Regions from separate parts of the Paenibacillus sp. D51F genome, predicted to be linked through region 3. Evidence: riboswitches for the same ligand, from Rfam matches in the RefSeq annotation. Region 3 holds a riboswitch; each other region holds the start of a gene.

Region 1 (5,073 bases), on a different contig from region 3:
GTTCGGGAATGGACAAGCAGGAGGAAGGAAACCGGGGCAAGCCTCCGATCCTGCTTCTTGACAGCTCCATGCAGCTGACGGAAATATCCGCGCAGTCCGATGTAGTGAGGTCGATAACGGGCATGCACCGCGGCCAATACCGGCTCTTCTACGATGCCGAAGCGGCTTCGCTGCTCAGCTATCGCATGGAACCGGAAATTCGGGAAAGACTTGGCCTGTAGGCCGTATTCGAAAGGAGTCGAAAAATGGCAGGATTGATTGACACGCATACGCATCTGGACTCCCCCAAATTCGACAATGACCGCGAGGAAGTAATCCAGCGCGCCCGCAACGCAGGCGTGGAGCTGATGTTCAATGTCGGATTCAACCGCGAGACGATTCCGACGACGCTGGAACTTGCCGAAAAATATCCGTTCATCTACGCCATTGTCGGGTGGCATCCGACGGACAGCGCCGATGTGAGGGAAGGGGACCTCGAACGGGTGGAGGCGCTGATGGCGCATCCAAAGGTCGTCGCTATCGGGGAAATCGGACTGGACTATTATTGGGATACCGCTCCCAAGGATGTTCAGCAGCAAGTATTCCGGGAGCAGATCCGCATCGCGAAGCGTACGGGCAAGCCGATCGTCATTCATAACCGCGATGCCCATGAGGATGTCGTCCGCATTCTTCGGGAAGAGAAGGCGGCTGAGGTCGGAGGCATCATGCACTGCTTCTCCGGCAGCTGGGAGACCGCCAAGCAGTGTCTGGACATGAACTTCTATATTTCGTTCGGCGGGCCGGTGACATTCAAGAATGCCAGGGTGCCGAAAGAAGTTCTTGCGCAGGTTCCACTGGACCGTCTGCTGATCGAAACGGACTCCCCATATCTGGCTCCTCATCCTCATCGAGGGAAGCGGAATGAGTCCGCATTCGTGGCATTGGTTGCCGAGACAGCGGCGGAAATAAAAGGTAAAAATGTGAATGAGATCGTTTCCATCACATCCGCAAATGCAAGAAAATGTTTCCAGCTTTCTTAAAATCGGGCGAAAAAGCTTGTAAAAAGGTGCTTGGTTGAGAAAAATTATATTTTCGCTCCACCAAACCGCCAAAAACGGCCGGATTTTCCTCTAATTTGGCTGAAAGAGTCTTTTATCTCTTCTTTACAATCGGTTGACCAAAACTGTATGATTCAACTCAGAGCTTTGAGTGATGCAGTTTTGTATTCATTCGCTTAATCTCCCCACAAGGGAGAGCGGGGGAACCAAGCAGCGATTCCATGCAGTCCCGGATGACATGATATTCCGGAGCGGACTGGATGGACGAACTGACCTTTTCCAGGGGTGAATTTTGCCAAAAGGCCTTGAGCAGGCCAAGTAGGCGAATAGGGCAGCTCTCTTGTCCGAACCCGTCAGCTAACCTCGTAAGCGCATATAAGAGAGATCAACCTCGTGCTCCACTTTCCATGTGTTCAGCGTGACCAACCCGGGAAGCCACGATACAGATCCTCTGTCGACGGCTTCTTTTTGTTTGAATATTGCGTAAACCGTCGACATAGGGTTAACCGTGGAGGTGAAGCAAGAGGTTGATAGGCGTGCTGCTCGGCACGTACAAAACCTAATAGTCGCGTCTTAAATAGTCATGCGTAACACGAGGCGGCGGGGCTATGTAAGGAGGACCGAAGAAGTGGGCGCAATTCCCTTTAAGGACACCCATGTACAACGATCATCCAGCAAGTCTTTCCAATGGCGATGGAAGCATGAAAACCTGCGTTTGATCCTACTGAGCTTAATTATCTCAATCGCGATGACTTTCATGTTTTTGGTGTTGTTGCACGGAACGTCTGAGAAGAACGTCTCCGTAGTGTTGAACGGACAGGAAACGATCCTGAGCACGAAGCAGGATGTCCTGCAGCACCTACTGGATGAACAAGCTATAACTGTCGGACCGCACGACCAGATTTCAGTTCCGCTGAGCGCGGCGCTCAAGGATGGGGACCGGATCATTGTCGATCAGGCTGTGCCGGTGACGATTATGGCTGACGGAAAGACTACGACGGTGTACACGACCGAAAAAACCGTGAAGGCCGCGATCGGAGAGTCCAATATTCCGATTCGCGAGCAAGACAAAATTTTCCCTGACACCTCCTCGCAGCTGAAACCGAACATGACGATTCGGGTGCTGCGAATCGACAAGCATACGACCACGACAAAGCACGATATTCCTTTCACCGTCATCCGCAAAGAGGATGCTACCTTGGAAAAGGGGCAGCTAAAAATGGTGAAGGCCGGCCAGAATGGCCAATTGGTCAAAACCTTCGAAAAGGTATACCAGGATGGCAAGATGGTATCCATGACGCTGCTCGCCAAATCGATGGAACAGCCTGCCGTGAACAAGATCGTTGCGGTCGGCACCAAGGAAAAGCCGAAGCCTAAAGCAGTCGCTCTCAGCGCGGCGTCTTCGGCATCGCAATCCGTCACCAAATCGGGCCTATCGCTCAAAGCCAAGAAAGTGCTGAACAACGTAACTCTGACGGCTTATACCGCCGGCTTGGCCTCTACGGGCAAATCCAAAGGCGATGCCGGCTACGGCATCACTGCTTCCGGAGCAAAAGTATCGGAAGGCCGTACCATTGCAGTCGACCCGGATGTCATCCCGTTGGGATGGTGGGTATATATAGAAGGAATCGGCTTCCGTCGTGCAGAAGATACGGGGAGCGCGATCAACGGCAAGAAGATCGACGTGTTCTACGAGAGTGAATCTTACGCGAGGCAGTTCGGCAAGAAGCGCGGATACACCGTATACGTGCTGGGTCCAACCAAGCCGAAGCTGAGCTGATTCAAGCGATACGGGTCCGCCTCTACGAGGCGGTCCCGTTTTGGACGTTTACCGGGCATGAGGAGAGTAGAGAGGGCTTTTTTGGCCCATGCTAGGACCACTGCTGTCCTTTTCCGGCCGCAGTCCGGATTCGGGCCTGGCTGTCATTCGAGAGGCTCAAGCCTCTTTTTCTTTTTATACCCCTCAAACGCGTATTGAATTAAAGGAGACAAGGCCTTGATCAAAGAAATTATCGTCGTGGAGGGCAAGGACGACACGGCAGCGATTCGGCGCGCCGTGGAAGCCGACACGATCGAAACGAACGGCTCGGCGATCGGCGAGGAAGTGCTGCGCCGGATCGAGCTCGCCATGCAGCGTCGGGGAGTCATCATCTTCACCGACCCCGACCATGCAGGAGAGAGGATACGCAAAATCGTCTCGCAGCGGGTGCCTGGCTGCAAGCATGCTTTTCTGCCGCAGGAGGACGCCTTGTACAAAGGCGACATCGGAGTGGAGAACGCTTCTCCCGAAGCGGTCAGGAGGGCTCTGGCGTCCGTTCGGACGGAGGGAGATCCAGAGAAGGCGGAAATCTCAAACAGCGATCTGCTGGAAGCGGGTCTGCTGGTGCATAGCGATGCGGCCCGGCGGCGCTTGCTCATGGGCAACCGGCTGGGCATCGGCTATTGCAACGGCAAGCAGTTCCTGAAGCGCTGCGCCAGCTTTCAGATCACGAAGGAAGAATTCGGACAAGCCTTGCGGCAGATGGAGGAGGAGATCGCCCATGGACGTAGCGACACCTAGAAGAACGAAGGAAATCATCGAGAGGCATGGTTTCTCCTTCAAGAAGAGCCTGGGGCAGAACTTCCTGATCGACCCCAATATTCTGAACAAGATCGTAACCGCGGCCGGACTGGACCCCACCAAAGGGGCGCTGGAGATCGGTCCCGGCATCGGCGCGTTGACCCAGCAGCTGGCAAGGGAAGCAGGCAAGGTGGCAGCGGTCGAGATCGACCGGCGGCTGATCCCGATTCTTCAGGAAGTGCTGGAAGCCGACGAGAATGTGCGTATCGTTCACGGCGACGTGCTGGAGATCGACCTGCAGGCGCTGTTCAAGGAGCAGTTCGGCGAGGTGAGCGGCGTCAGCGTCGTGGCCAATCTGCCTTATTACGTGACGACTCCGATCCTGATGAAGCTTCTGGAGGAGCGGCTGCCGCTGGAGAACATCGTGGTGATGATCCAGAAGGAAGTCGCCGAGCGGATGGCGGCCAAGCCCGGCACGAAAGCCTATGGCAGCCTCAGCGTGGCAGTCCAGTATTACGCGGTGCCGGAGCTTGTCTGCATCGTGCCTCATACGGTATTCATTCCGCAGCCGAACGTCGACTCGGCCGTCATCAAGCTGGCGATGCGGGACAAGCCTGCCGTGGACGTGGCGGACGAAGATTTCTTCTTCCGCACGGTTCAAGCCTGCTTCGCGCAGCGCCGCAAGACGATCCACAACAATCTGTCCTCCTGGCTGGGCAAGGACAAGCGGGAAGAGCTTACCCGCATCCTCGAATCGACGGGAATCGATCCCGTGCGGCGCGGCGAGACGCTGTCGCTGCAGGAATATGCCTCTCTGACGGCTGCGCTTGAAGCGCATGGCCTAAAGGGCTGACAGACCCGGCAGCGTTGCTCCGGCTAAGCGAAGCTCTTCATGAGGATCCGTTCGGATTCTGTCATGGAGGGCTTTTTGTATTGGGAGCCGCGCCAGAGACGCAGCGCCGAAAACCCGTTGTCACCTCCGGCGGCCTATGCCCATACCATAAGGCAGAGGTGATGGGCCTAATGAATGAAGGGGATTTTGTCGTTCGGCGCTCCTACGGCGGGGATGTATTGTTCCGCATTGAAGCTGTCCGCGGGGATACCGCCATTTTGAAGGGAGCGGAGTACCGTCTGCTCGCGGACGCGCCGCTCGGCGACCTGACGAAGGTGGGCGATCCGGAGGAGCTGAGCGTCACGAAGTCGGTCCGAAGCAAGGTGAAGGCGTCCAACCAGCGGATGAGCCAAGAGCTGATCGATCAGTCCGTCCATCACGAGATGGACTTCCGTCCCGGAGACTCCAATGCTTCCGCACATGCATATTTCGACCTGCCAGGCAAAGTTCTGCATCTGGACGGCGACGCCAATTATATGCGCAAAAGCATGCAGCTGTACAATCAGATGAAGGTGCCGGCTCAAGGCCTTCATGTCGGCGAAGCGCAGATGGCGGATCTGCTGTACCATCTGCTGCCGCAGGTG
Region 2 (5,073 bases), on a different contig from region 3:
CGCGCCCGTACCGGCCTCCGCGGGGGCCGCAGCCGCCTCGCCGAGGGAGGCCGAAACGGAAGAAGGCTCTCCCCCTGAAGGGAGAGCCTTGGTTCCGCAGCCGGCCAGCAGCAGCCCGGCCGCCGTCAGCCCCGCAAGCAGCGGGACCGGACGGAAGAGTGTCGCCGGACGGCTCCTCATTGGCCGAGGGAAGCCAGCAGCGAATCGCTGGTGACGATCAGCTTGCCGTTCTCGCTTTTGAACTTCAGCGGCACCGGCTTGTTGTTTTTCTTCGCAATGCCCTTGTCCATGTACAGCACGAGCTTGCTCGCTCCGGCGTTCACGAAGGTAACGTGTTTGGCGGCATCATAGGAAGTGCTGCCTCCGACGGACTTCAGGAAGCCGTCCAGCTCGATCCAGGTCTGCTTGTCCGGCTTGCTGCCGTCCAATTTCAGGCCGAGCGCCTGAGCCATGCCGAAGAACACTTCGGTATTGTCCAGCGTGCCTTTGAAATAATCGGAGCCAGGGCCGTGAGCCATCAGAGTTACGTCGTCGGCGGAATGGACCTCGACGCTTTCGGACTTCGGCAGCGTGCCCGTATGGAGGTACTTGTCCTTGTCAGGCGCGTCCGGATTGGCCAGCGTTCCCGGATTCGCGATATAGGCATCTCCGGAAAGGACGGCCGGAGCCTGGGGAACGGAGCTGAACTTGTAATCCTCGTAATAGTCCGGCGTGGCGCCGAAGACGACGGCCAGCTTGCGGTCGACATCCGGCGTATCCGGGAAGCCGTCCTTGTCGGAATCGGTGTAGGTCGGGAACTTGGACTGCTCATAGGTGCGCACCGCTTCGCGTCCCGTCTTGCCGTCGCCTTCCCAGTACGTGCCGGCGATGCTGGCGGAGTGGGCATGGTCGGCCGTCGCCAGGACGAGGGTGTCGCCCGATGCGTCCGCGTAACGGCGAGCCTCGCCGATTGCTTTGTCCATCTCGATCGTATCGTAGGCGGAGCGCTCCCAGTCCATCGTATGCAGCTGCTTGTCGATGCTGGCGCCTTCGACCATCAGGAAGAAGCCGTTCTCGTTCTTGCTGAGCACCTCGATCGCTTTCTTGGTCATGTCCCACAGATTCGGCTGGTCGGTGAACGACTTGAGCGCCGCCGTGTTTTTGGTCGAGCGGTCGTAGTAGACGTTCATGTCGCCGGTATGGAACAGGCCGAGCAGCTTGGAAGGCGTTCCGGAGCTTTTCAGTCCCGAGGCGCTCTCCACGAATTTGTAGCCGGCTTTCTCGAAGCCGCTGATGAGATCGTTCTCGTCCTTGCGCTTTGAGCCGGCAACCGATTTGGGGAGGAAGTAGGCCGATCCGCCGCCCATGACGACTTCAGGCTGAAGCTTCAGCAGCATGTCGGCGATCTCCGGCTTGTCCGCGCGGCGGCGGGTATGGGAGACGACCGCGGCCGGCGTCGCGTCCTCGATCTCCGAGGTCGTGACGATGCCGACCGACATGCCGCGCGTGCGCTTCAGCATCTCGGCGAGCGTCTCGACCTGCGGATCGTCCAGCGAGCTTTCCGTATTGTCCGGATAGACGCCGAGGGCGTTCACGGCGGATTTGTGGCCGGTATTGTAGGCGCTGGCGCTGTTGGCCGAGTCGGTGACGATGGAATCCATGCCGGAGGTGGTGACGACGGCGCGCTGTTCCAGCTTGTCCATTTCCATGAGGCCGTTGTACTTGCCCTCGGTCAAGCCCTTGGACATCGCGCGGGCGATCGTGATGCTAGGCTGCGACATGCCGTCCCCGACGAAGAGGATGATGTTCTTCGCCTTCTTGCCGGCTGCGGAGGTGGTCACCGCTTGATAGGAGACCGTGCGGGACAAGGAGCCGGCCGTCACCTTCACGGTGTAGGAGCCCGGCTTGTCCAGCGATACGCCGCGGATCATGAAGGAGGAGCTTGAGGCGGTGCTGGTTTTTTCGAAGCTTTTGCCGAAAAATGCTTCCGCGCTTTTGCCGTTGATCTGGATGCTGACGGCCGAGGCATCGCCTGTCCAGTCGTTCAATTCCACGCGGAAATCGAATTTGCCGCCCGCCAGAAACTTGGCATTATGGATTGGAGCTACATAAATGGACGGCGCCGCTTTGGCCGTCGCGGCCGCTTCGGCTGCCGCCGCAGGAGCCGAAGTCAGCTCGGCCATTCCGATTCCTCCTGCTGCCATGGCGCTCGCAAGCGCCGCCCCGAGAAGCATTTTACCTGCTTTTGCTTTCTTCATCTCCCCAAAACCCCTCCGCTACTAGAAATGAATGCACTTTCACAGCGTAAGAGAGAATGATTAAGCAGGTGCTAACGATTTGTGAATAGTTGGTAAATCAAGAAAACGCCTGCGAAGCCGCAAGGCGTTTTCATTCATGCATGCATTCGACGGCTATTTCTTCTCCTCGGCAGCTGTTCCGTCCTCCGGAGGGCGATTGCCGTTTTTCAGCTCCCAGATCGAATAGCCGAAGTCCATTTGCAGATGGGGATTGTCCGGGAACTTGGGCCAGTCGCCGCCCCATGTGAAGCCGAGACTCTTGGCGATCGCGACGACCTCCAGCCAGTCGGCCTTGCCGTTCTTGTTCCCGTCGTATTCCATATCCCAGATGATGTCGCCTGTCCGGTCCTTGAGAGCGAAGTCGATCGCCAGACCGTAGTTGTGGTAGGATTCTCCGCCGCGGGCATGGGTCACGATGGAGCCGCCGCCATCCCGGCCTTTGCTGTAGAGGACATCCTGCTCCGCCGAGCTGCGGAAGCCGTCCGTGATGACGACTTTGATGCCTTTTGCGGCGGCCCGCGAGATAAGCTCGTCCTTTTTCCCGTCCAGCACCGGATGCAGCTGCGTAACGGGAGGCACCTCCCGGTATAGTCCCGGAGGGACGAACCGGTCGAACAGGCGCGGCATCTCCAGCTTGAAGAGGGCAGCCGCCGCAAGTACGAGTCCCGCCGCAAGCAGCAGGCAGCCGAGGCCGCTTCTGCGCCGGGTCTGAGTCCGGCCTGCGGACTTGGGGCTGCGGCCCTTTTGTCCGCCCGTCATGGGGCTTTGCTGCATGAAGGTCTCCTTTGCACGTTCGCTTTGTTCAAGCTTATACGAGCGGGAAGGGCAAAAAGCTTCAGGAAACGGCTGATCGGCTTGGGATCTGTTTCCAGTTGGAGCGGATGGGGTAAGGATAGAAAACGAGCTGGAAAATGCTGACGCCGGCAGCCGGGCGCCGAGCATGCGCAAAAGCAAACAAACCGCTGGCCGCCGCCCCGAAGGGCTGGCTGCTGCGGTTTGCGCAAGGGGATCCGGATTCAGGACAGGCTAGTCCACATCGGGACTGCCGTCAACCGTATCGGCTGGATCGTCGGCGTATTTCTCGTACTTGGTGTCGTCCATGATCCGGCGTGCGGACACGTAACGCTTCGTGTAGTAGGAATCGCTCAGGCTGCTGATCATGACGCCTTTGCTCGACGAGGAATGGGCGAACTTGCCGTCCCCGACATAGATTCCGACATGCGAGACGCCGCGGCCGCTCGTATTGAAGAACACGAGGTCGCCCGCCTTGAGATCAGCCTTCGCGACTTTCTTGCCCAAGCCTGCTTGGGAAGAGGAGGAATGCGGCAGGGAGATCTTGAATTGCTTGAATACATAGGACGTGAATCCGGAGCAATCGAACCCGTTCGTCGTCGTTCCGGCCGTTTTGTACGGCGTTCCGACGAGATCGCTGATGACACCGTCCATTTTGGAATCAGCCGCTGCGCTGCCTGCGCCTGCAGTGAACAACAGAGAGATTCCGAGGATGAGGCTTGCTGCTTTCTTCTTCAAGCTTGAGTAGCTCCTTCCAGAGCCTACGAGGTTAGCTGTGGGGTTCGGTTGAAGGTTCCCTATGATTCCTGCGGCATGCGTGACAATAGCTGACGGACGCCCAAAATCAATTCACCCTGAAAGTGGTTCCCCCGTTTCCATGTTCAACGGAATTCGGCATTTTGATGATACTGGAAAACATATTCTTGCTTTTCGCCCCTTCTCCTTCCCAAAACGACATTTTCTAATAATTCTCATGTTTCAACGAGAAGAAGACGGCGTTTACATCCGGATTATATGGGAGCTGACCTCCCTTGAACAGACAAAATGGCGACTCTTCCCTATTTATGCAACCGGTATGGCAATCGCTCCATATTGCCTTTCCTGACGGCCGCCGATCGGACGCAGAAGACTGAGAAGACTGGCGCTGCCGCCAGTCTTCTTTGTCTTTTCTTAGAAGGGGATGCGACTACAAAAAGCCCCGTCTTCTCCAGGAGAAGGCGGGGCTTGAATGATTCCGCAACCGGATCAAACCGTATAAAGGACGTCTTCCATCAGGGTAAGCAGCCGGGATCTCATTCCGACCAGCTTCATCAGGGCTTCCTCCTGCAGGCTGCCGGTATCCGGGCTGAGCAGGGCGTGCTCGCTGCTGATCGCCTCAAGGGCCTTGCCTGTGTTGGGATTCAGGTCGTAATGCTCAAAACGGAAAAGCAGCTCGGCGGTGGATTGGTGGAGCTCTTCATAATAAGCTTGAATTTGTTCGGTCATCGTTCGATTTTCCTCTCTGGTTTGGTTATTTTCTCTATTCTGCTGTTCGATGTATGGGGCGGCCCCGAGAGAGCCGGCGATTGTGTGCGGAAACTTCGCTTACAGCATGCCCATCGTTGTTTTCATTGCTTGCTTGCATCTGTTCTTCCGATCCGATAGCGGGCAGCGGATGGGGAGCGGGAACCCATCTGCCGGCTCTGGGATAGGAACCGATATGCGTGAGTCGAGCGGAAGCATAGGGTGCCCGATTGCCTGAGAAGGTATTAAACCGGCAGACGCTCTTTGAAAACAAGTCGTAATTGTCAGAGAATTTTCACAATTGTACGATGGAATTATTGCTTTGTCAACTAATGTGACGCGAATCCTCCCAGCAAGCGTACTGTGATGTCAGCAGCCACAAGTCAAGCAGCGTGCGGACGAGATGATAGGCTTGCTGGATGACGAGGGCGGCCAATCCGGCCCATGCCATCGCTGCGGCGCTGAAGCCGGCACCGATGACGCCGGAGAAGAGGAGCAGGGT
Region 3 (5,073 bases):
GGGATGCAAGGCTCGAAACGAGCCTTACAGGGTGCCCCTCGCGGCTTCGCGGAGAGGATGCGCAAGGCTCGAATCGAGCCTTGCAGGTGGCCTCGCGGCTACGCGTAGGAGAAGGGGCTGCCCCAAAGCCATCGGCTTTAGGGACAGCCCCTTTGAGTTCCAGCGTGATAGGGAGCGCAATCTCAGCCCGGCGCCAGCGGAATGCTGCTGCTCCGCCGCGAGCCGTACCATTTCATCGCCCAGGCGACGCCGGCAGGCGCGACGATGTAGACGACGCCCGCAAGGATATTGCCGCCTCCTCCGATGAGGAAGAGCGAGATCGACATCAGCACGGAGTCCATGATGGCATGGGCGAATACCGCCGTGAAAAATCCGAACCGAAGGAAGATGTATCCGAACAGAAGGCCGAGAATCGTCAGCTCGATCAGCCTCGTCGTAGACGGGTAGATCGGATAGGTCACATGTCCGAGCGCCCAGATGATCGTAGGGATGAGGCAGGCGACGAACGGGTTTTTCAGCCACTTCATCAGCAGGCCGATGCCGAACAGGCGATAGACGGCTTCCTCCTGGATGGCTGCGCACCACGCCAGCAGCGGCATCAGCAGCGGAGCGGCGAGGTTGTAGGGCGACTGGGTTACGTCGCTTGTCGACCAAGCTCCGGTAAATGCCGACAGGCCGATCAAGATAACGGTCTGCAGGCCGAGAAGGATGAAGCCGAGCACATAGGCAAGCTTCATGCTGCTCCAAGCGGTCTCTCCGAAGCGGGACTCGCGGGAGGTCAGCCACAGCCGCCTGCCCTGCGCGCGCCATAGCCCATCCCCGGCGACGAGGGAGAAGTAGGCGGACAGAGCGAGCAGGAAGGTGAGGCCCATCGTGATGACGAGCTGGACCAGGACGACGGTCTCGGCGTTGGGCCGCGCTCCATACATGGCCCGGAGGCCGTCGAGCATGTTCAGGTTGTTGATGGCATAGAAGCCGAGAAACACGAGGCTGATCGCCCAGCCGCGGCGGAAGGAGCTGTACTTCCTCATGACGATCGAATAGATGACGGCGAGAACGAACAGGATTCCGCTCGGCAGCAGATTGCCCAGCAGCGACAGGCTGGAGGCGATCCGATCCTGATCCGCCGTGTAGGCGAGGTAATCCTTGGGCACTTCATAGCGCGGCATGAACTCCGCCAGGACGGTCTTGCCGCCAGGCTCAGCTGCGGCGGCGGAAGGAGGAGCCGCCTCTATGGTGAGGCGGGCTTGGCCGATCCCTCCTCCTTGCACGGCATACACCGTCTTGTAGCCCGCCGATTCACCGATCCTCTCCAGCTTGCCGTAGCCGAGCTCGGCGGCTTGCTTGGCGGCAAGCCGGTCAAGCTGTTCCGCGCTGGGGGCAAGGACGTCCGCGGATTCTCCGGCAGAGGGCGTGAACACCTGCTTCCAGCCGATCACCCGGCCGCTGGACATGCCGACCTCGACGAACATCTGCCCTTCGGGCAGGGAGAGAGACACCTGCCATGTATCGGCCGGAACGATCTTGCCGGGTCCTTCCTCGAATTTTTTGGACAGCTTTTCTTTGCTCAGATAACCGGTTATGTCCCGGTCGGATTGGTGGACCGTATGAGCGGCGAGAGGCTCGGAGCCGGTCAGCTGCCGGGCGAAAGCCATCGCTGCCTGCTGCGCCTCGCCCTTGGGAACAGGCTTGTCGGAAGCTTCCTCTCCCGACAGCCCTCCCGCGAAGGAAGGGATGATCTGCAAAATCAGGAAGATGGCGGCTCCAATGATTCCCGTCCAGAAATACTTACGATAGCTTTTCTCCAACTCGGAGCTGTTCATGATTGTCCTCCTGACGATGCCTGACTGCAGGGCAAGCTTTTATAACCTTACCACAGCGGCTTTCAAATTATCCACGCCGCGGCAGGGAGAGATCGAGATTTCGCGCAAAAGAAAGAGCAAGGGCAGGATTACGCCTTGCTGGACTTGTCCCAGCACTATTTTCCGTCCCATATCGCTCCGCAAGCTTGGATTGGGACATTGGTAACCTGTCCTCTATCCTATATAATCAAATCCGACCATATAGAACAGCCGAATTTCCAAAGAATACGGGGGAACCATATAGCTGCCTGGCGCAGCTTGGGGTGAATTCCGTTCCGGCGCAGGCGGCTGCCTGCCGGGAGCGGATAGGGCAGCCGTCATGCCCGAATCCGACAGCTAACCTCGGAGGCTGCTTGACCGGACTCGCAGGGCGCACAGGCACTTGGGTTTCCAGTGCTTTTTTTTGTGCTTCCGAAGCGACAGGCTTACGATGCCAGGACTTCGCGATCGGCAGGGATATGGAGACAAAAGGAGAGTCGCCGGCATGCAATCATGGTCTTCAGTATTCAAGCAAGCTTTCAAATTGTCGCCGCCGCGCATTCTCGTCGCCGGATTCGCCGTCATGATCGGCATCGGCTCGCTGCTGCTGATGCAGCCGTTCGCAACGGCCGGCGGAGAGGGCACGAGGTGGATCGACGCCCTGTTCACCGCTACTTCGGCGGCTTGCGTCACAGGCCTCGTCGTCGTGGATACCGGCACCCACTATTCGATTGCAGGCCAGATCATCATTCTTCTGCTTATTCAGATCGGAGGGCTCGGCTTCATGACGATGGCGACGCTGTTCGCCCTCGTGCTGCGCAAGCGCATCTCGCTCAAGGACCGGCTGCTGCTGCAGGAAGCGATGAACCAGAGCTCCATAGAGGGAATCGTCCGGCTTATCCGCAAAGTTCTGCTGTATTCCCTCGTCATCGAAGCGGCGGGAGCGCTGCTGTACGCGGTCCGCTTCGCATCGGACATGCCGATCGGCCGCGCCGTTTACTTCGGCATCTTCCACGGCGTATCCATGTTCAACAACTCCGGCTTCGACATCTTCGGCGATTATCGGAGCCTCACCGGCTATGTGTCGGATCCGCTCGTCAATATCGTGACGATGGTGCTGATCGTTACAGGAGGCCTCGGCTTCATCGTGTTGTCCGATCTGATGGAATGGAGGAACAACCGCAGGTTCTCCCTCCATTCCAAAGTGGTCTTGCTGGCCACGGGCAGCCTGATCGTCATCGGAGCGGTCGTCATCTTCATCTTCGAATATTCCAACGCCAAAACGATGGAGCCGCTCGGCTTCGGAGGCAAGGTGCTCGCAGCCTTCTTCCAATCCGTCACGACGCGCACGGCGGGAGCCAACTCGCTCGATATCGGCGCGATGCGCCAGGCGAGCTTGTTCTTCATGATCATCCTCATGTTCATCGGGGCATCGCCGGGCTCGACGGGCGGCGGCATCAAGACGACGACGTTCATGACGCTCGTCGCCGCGATGGGCGCTATGATCCGCGGCAGGGAGGACATCGTCCTCTTCCGCTACCGGCTGGGCAAGGAGCGCATCATGAAGGCTTTGACGATCACGATGCTGTCGCTTGCGCTCGTGCTCGTCGTGACGATGGTGCTCTGCACCGTCGAGGACCGCGATTTCCTGCGGATCCTGTTCGAGACGGTATCGGCATTCGGCACCGTCGGGCTCAGCACGGGAATCACGACCAGCCTGAAGGATGTCAGCAAGCTGCTGCTCAGCCTGACGATGTTCGCCGGCCGGCTCGGTCCGCTGACGATGGCATACGCGCTGAGACCGAAGCAAGGCAAGGAATTATATAAAAATCCAGAAGGCAAGATTATCATCGGATAGGAAAGGAAATAAAGAGACACAATGGGAAAGAGTTCAAAAGGAGAGCAATACTGCGTCATCGGGCTGGGCCGATTCGGCTCCAGCCTGGGCAAGGAGCTCATGCAGCTCGGCTATGAGGTGCTCGGCATCGACCGCAGCGAGGAGCTGGTGGACGATATGAGCGCCGTGCTCACCCATACGCTATGCGCCGACGCGACGGACGAGGATGCGCTGCGCGCGATCGGCATCCGCAACTTCGACTGCTGCATCGTGGCCATCGGGGGAGACATCCAGTCGAGCATTATGGCGGCGATACTGGTCAAGGATTCCGGAGTCGGCAAGGTCGTCGTGAAGGCGGTATCGGAGCTGCACGGCCGGGTGCTGGACAAGCTTGGCGTCGACAGGGTCATCTATCCGGAGCGGGATATGGGAATCAGGGTCGCCCATCAGCTCGTATCGCCCAATCTGCTCGACTATATCGAGCTGTCGTCCGAATACGCCGTCGCGGAGCTGGCTGTTCCGGGCTGCCTCAACGGCAAGGCGCTGTCCGAGATCGACACACGCAAGCGCTACGGCTGCAGCATCGTAGCGATCAACAAGCCCAAGGGCATCATCATCGCTCCCCAGGCGAATTCCATTCTGGAAGAAAAGGATGTCATGGTCGTCATCGGAACGAACGAGGGCATCGAGCAGTTTGAAAACGCGGTGAGCCGCAGCTGACGACCGCCGTGGAGGGAAATAAGCGGCCTGCCGGGCAGGAGCGGTCCGCTCCAGGCCAGGCATACGCATAGAAAGAAAGGCAGGAGGCGCGTCAGTCGACGCGGACTCCTGCCTGTTTGGTTTCAGCGGCCCTCTGCTGCATGGCCTTCAAACTTGCCACCGGCGAAGCCGAGCGGCGGAAGTAGTTCGCGGCCGCTTCGCGGATCCAGTCTCTGACCGCAGGCTCCAGCCGGGCCGGGTCGCCATGGATGAGCGAGGTGGTCCGCTTGGCCTGCTCCAGCTCCAGCACCGGGACGACCATAAGGTCGTTGTCCGCCAGCATCTGCTGCCGGATATAGGAGCGCGGCAGCAGCGTCGCCGCTCCGCAAGTATGGAGCAGCCGCAGGATGGCTTCGAACGAATCGATTTCCATTTTGACATCGGGATGCAGCCTGTGGGTGTCGAACAGCTCGTCGGTCAGGTTGCGGTACCAGGTTCCTTTGGAGAAGAGGATCATCGGCAGCCCGCTGAGCGTCCGGATCGCCAGCTTGCCGTTCTCGGTCAGCAGATGGCAGCGGGGAAGCACCAGCTCCAGATGGTCGTCGAACAGCGGGACGCAGTGCAGCTGCGGGTCGTCGATGACGGATGCCACCAGGCCGAGATCGATTTTTTTGTCCCGGACGAGCGATACGATCT

What was found. A riboswitch is a leader RNA that binds a small molecule or an ion and turns the genes downstream of it on or off. The one in region 3 is predicted to bind cyclic di-AMP.
Region 1: linked by a shared signal. The riboswitch ahead of ACLBWT_RS22940 (G5 domain-containing protein) and the one ahead of ACLBWT_RS14590 (TrkH family potassium uptake protein) in region 3 are both predicted to bind cyclic di-AMP.
Region 2: linked by a shared signal. The riboswitch ahead of ACLBWT_RS20825 (C40 family peptidase) and the one ahead of ACLBWT_RS14590 (TrkH family potassium uptake protein) in region 3 are both predicted to bind cyclic di-AMP.

What each region holds. Positions count from the first base shown of each region.
Region 1 is NZ_JBKFAO010000023.1:16,407-21,479, reverse strand. It holds gene ACLBWT_RS22950 (HD domain-containing protein) at 1-221, shown strand, start outside; gene ACLBWT_RS22945 (TatD family hydrolase) at 246-1,019, shown strand; cyclic di-AMP (ydaO/yuaA leader) riboswitch at 1,201-1,424, shown strand; gene ACLBWT_RS22940 (G5 domain-containing protein) at 1,666-2,817, shown strand; gene rnmV (ribonuclease M5) at 3,034-3,597, shown strand; gene rsmA (16S rRNA (adenine(1518)-N(6)/adenine(1519)-N(6))-dimethyltransferase RsmA) at 3,578-4,450, shown strand; gene yabG (sporulation peptidase YabG) at 4,621-5,073, shown strand, end outside.
Region 2 is NZ_JBKFAO010000016.1:28,031-33,103, reverse strand. It holds gene ACLBWT_RS20840 (hypothetical protein) at 1-180, opposite strand, end outside; gene ACLBWT_RS20835 (alkaline phosphatase) at 177-2,237, opposite strand; gene ACLBWT_RS20830 (M15 family metallopeptidase) at 2,391-2,903, opposite strand; gene ACLBWT_RS20825 (C40 family peptidase) at 3,303-3,806, opposite strand; cyclic di-AMP (ydaO/yuaA leader) riboswitch at 3,812-3,975, opposite strand; gene ACLBWT_RS20820 (hypothetical protein) at 4,314-4,553, opposite strand; gene ACLBWT_RS20815 (hypothetical protein) at 4,897-5,073, opposite strand, start outside.
Region 3 is NZ_JBKFAO010000007.1:175,158-180,230, reverse strand. It holds gene ACLBWT_RS14595 (CPBP family intramembrane glutamic endopeptidase) at 183-1,823, opposite strand; cyclic di-AMP (ydaO/yuaA leader) riboswitch at 2,061-2,227, shown strand; gene ACLBWT_RS14590 (TrkH family potassium uptake protein) at 2,347-3,699, shown strand; gene ACLBWT_RS14585 (potassium channel family protein) at 3,721-4,398, shown strand; gene ACLBWT_RS14580 (LysR family transcriptional regulator) at 4,490-5,073, opposite strand, start outside.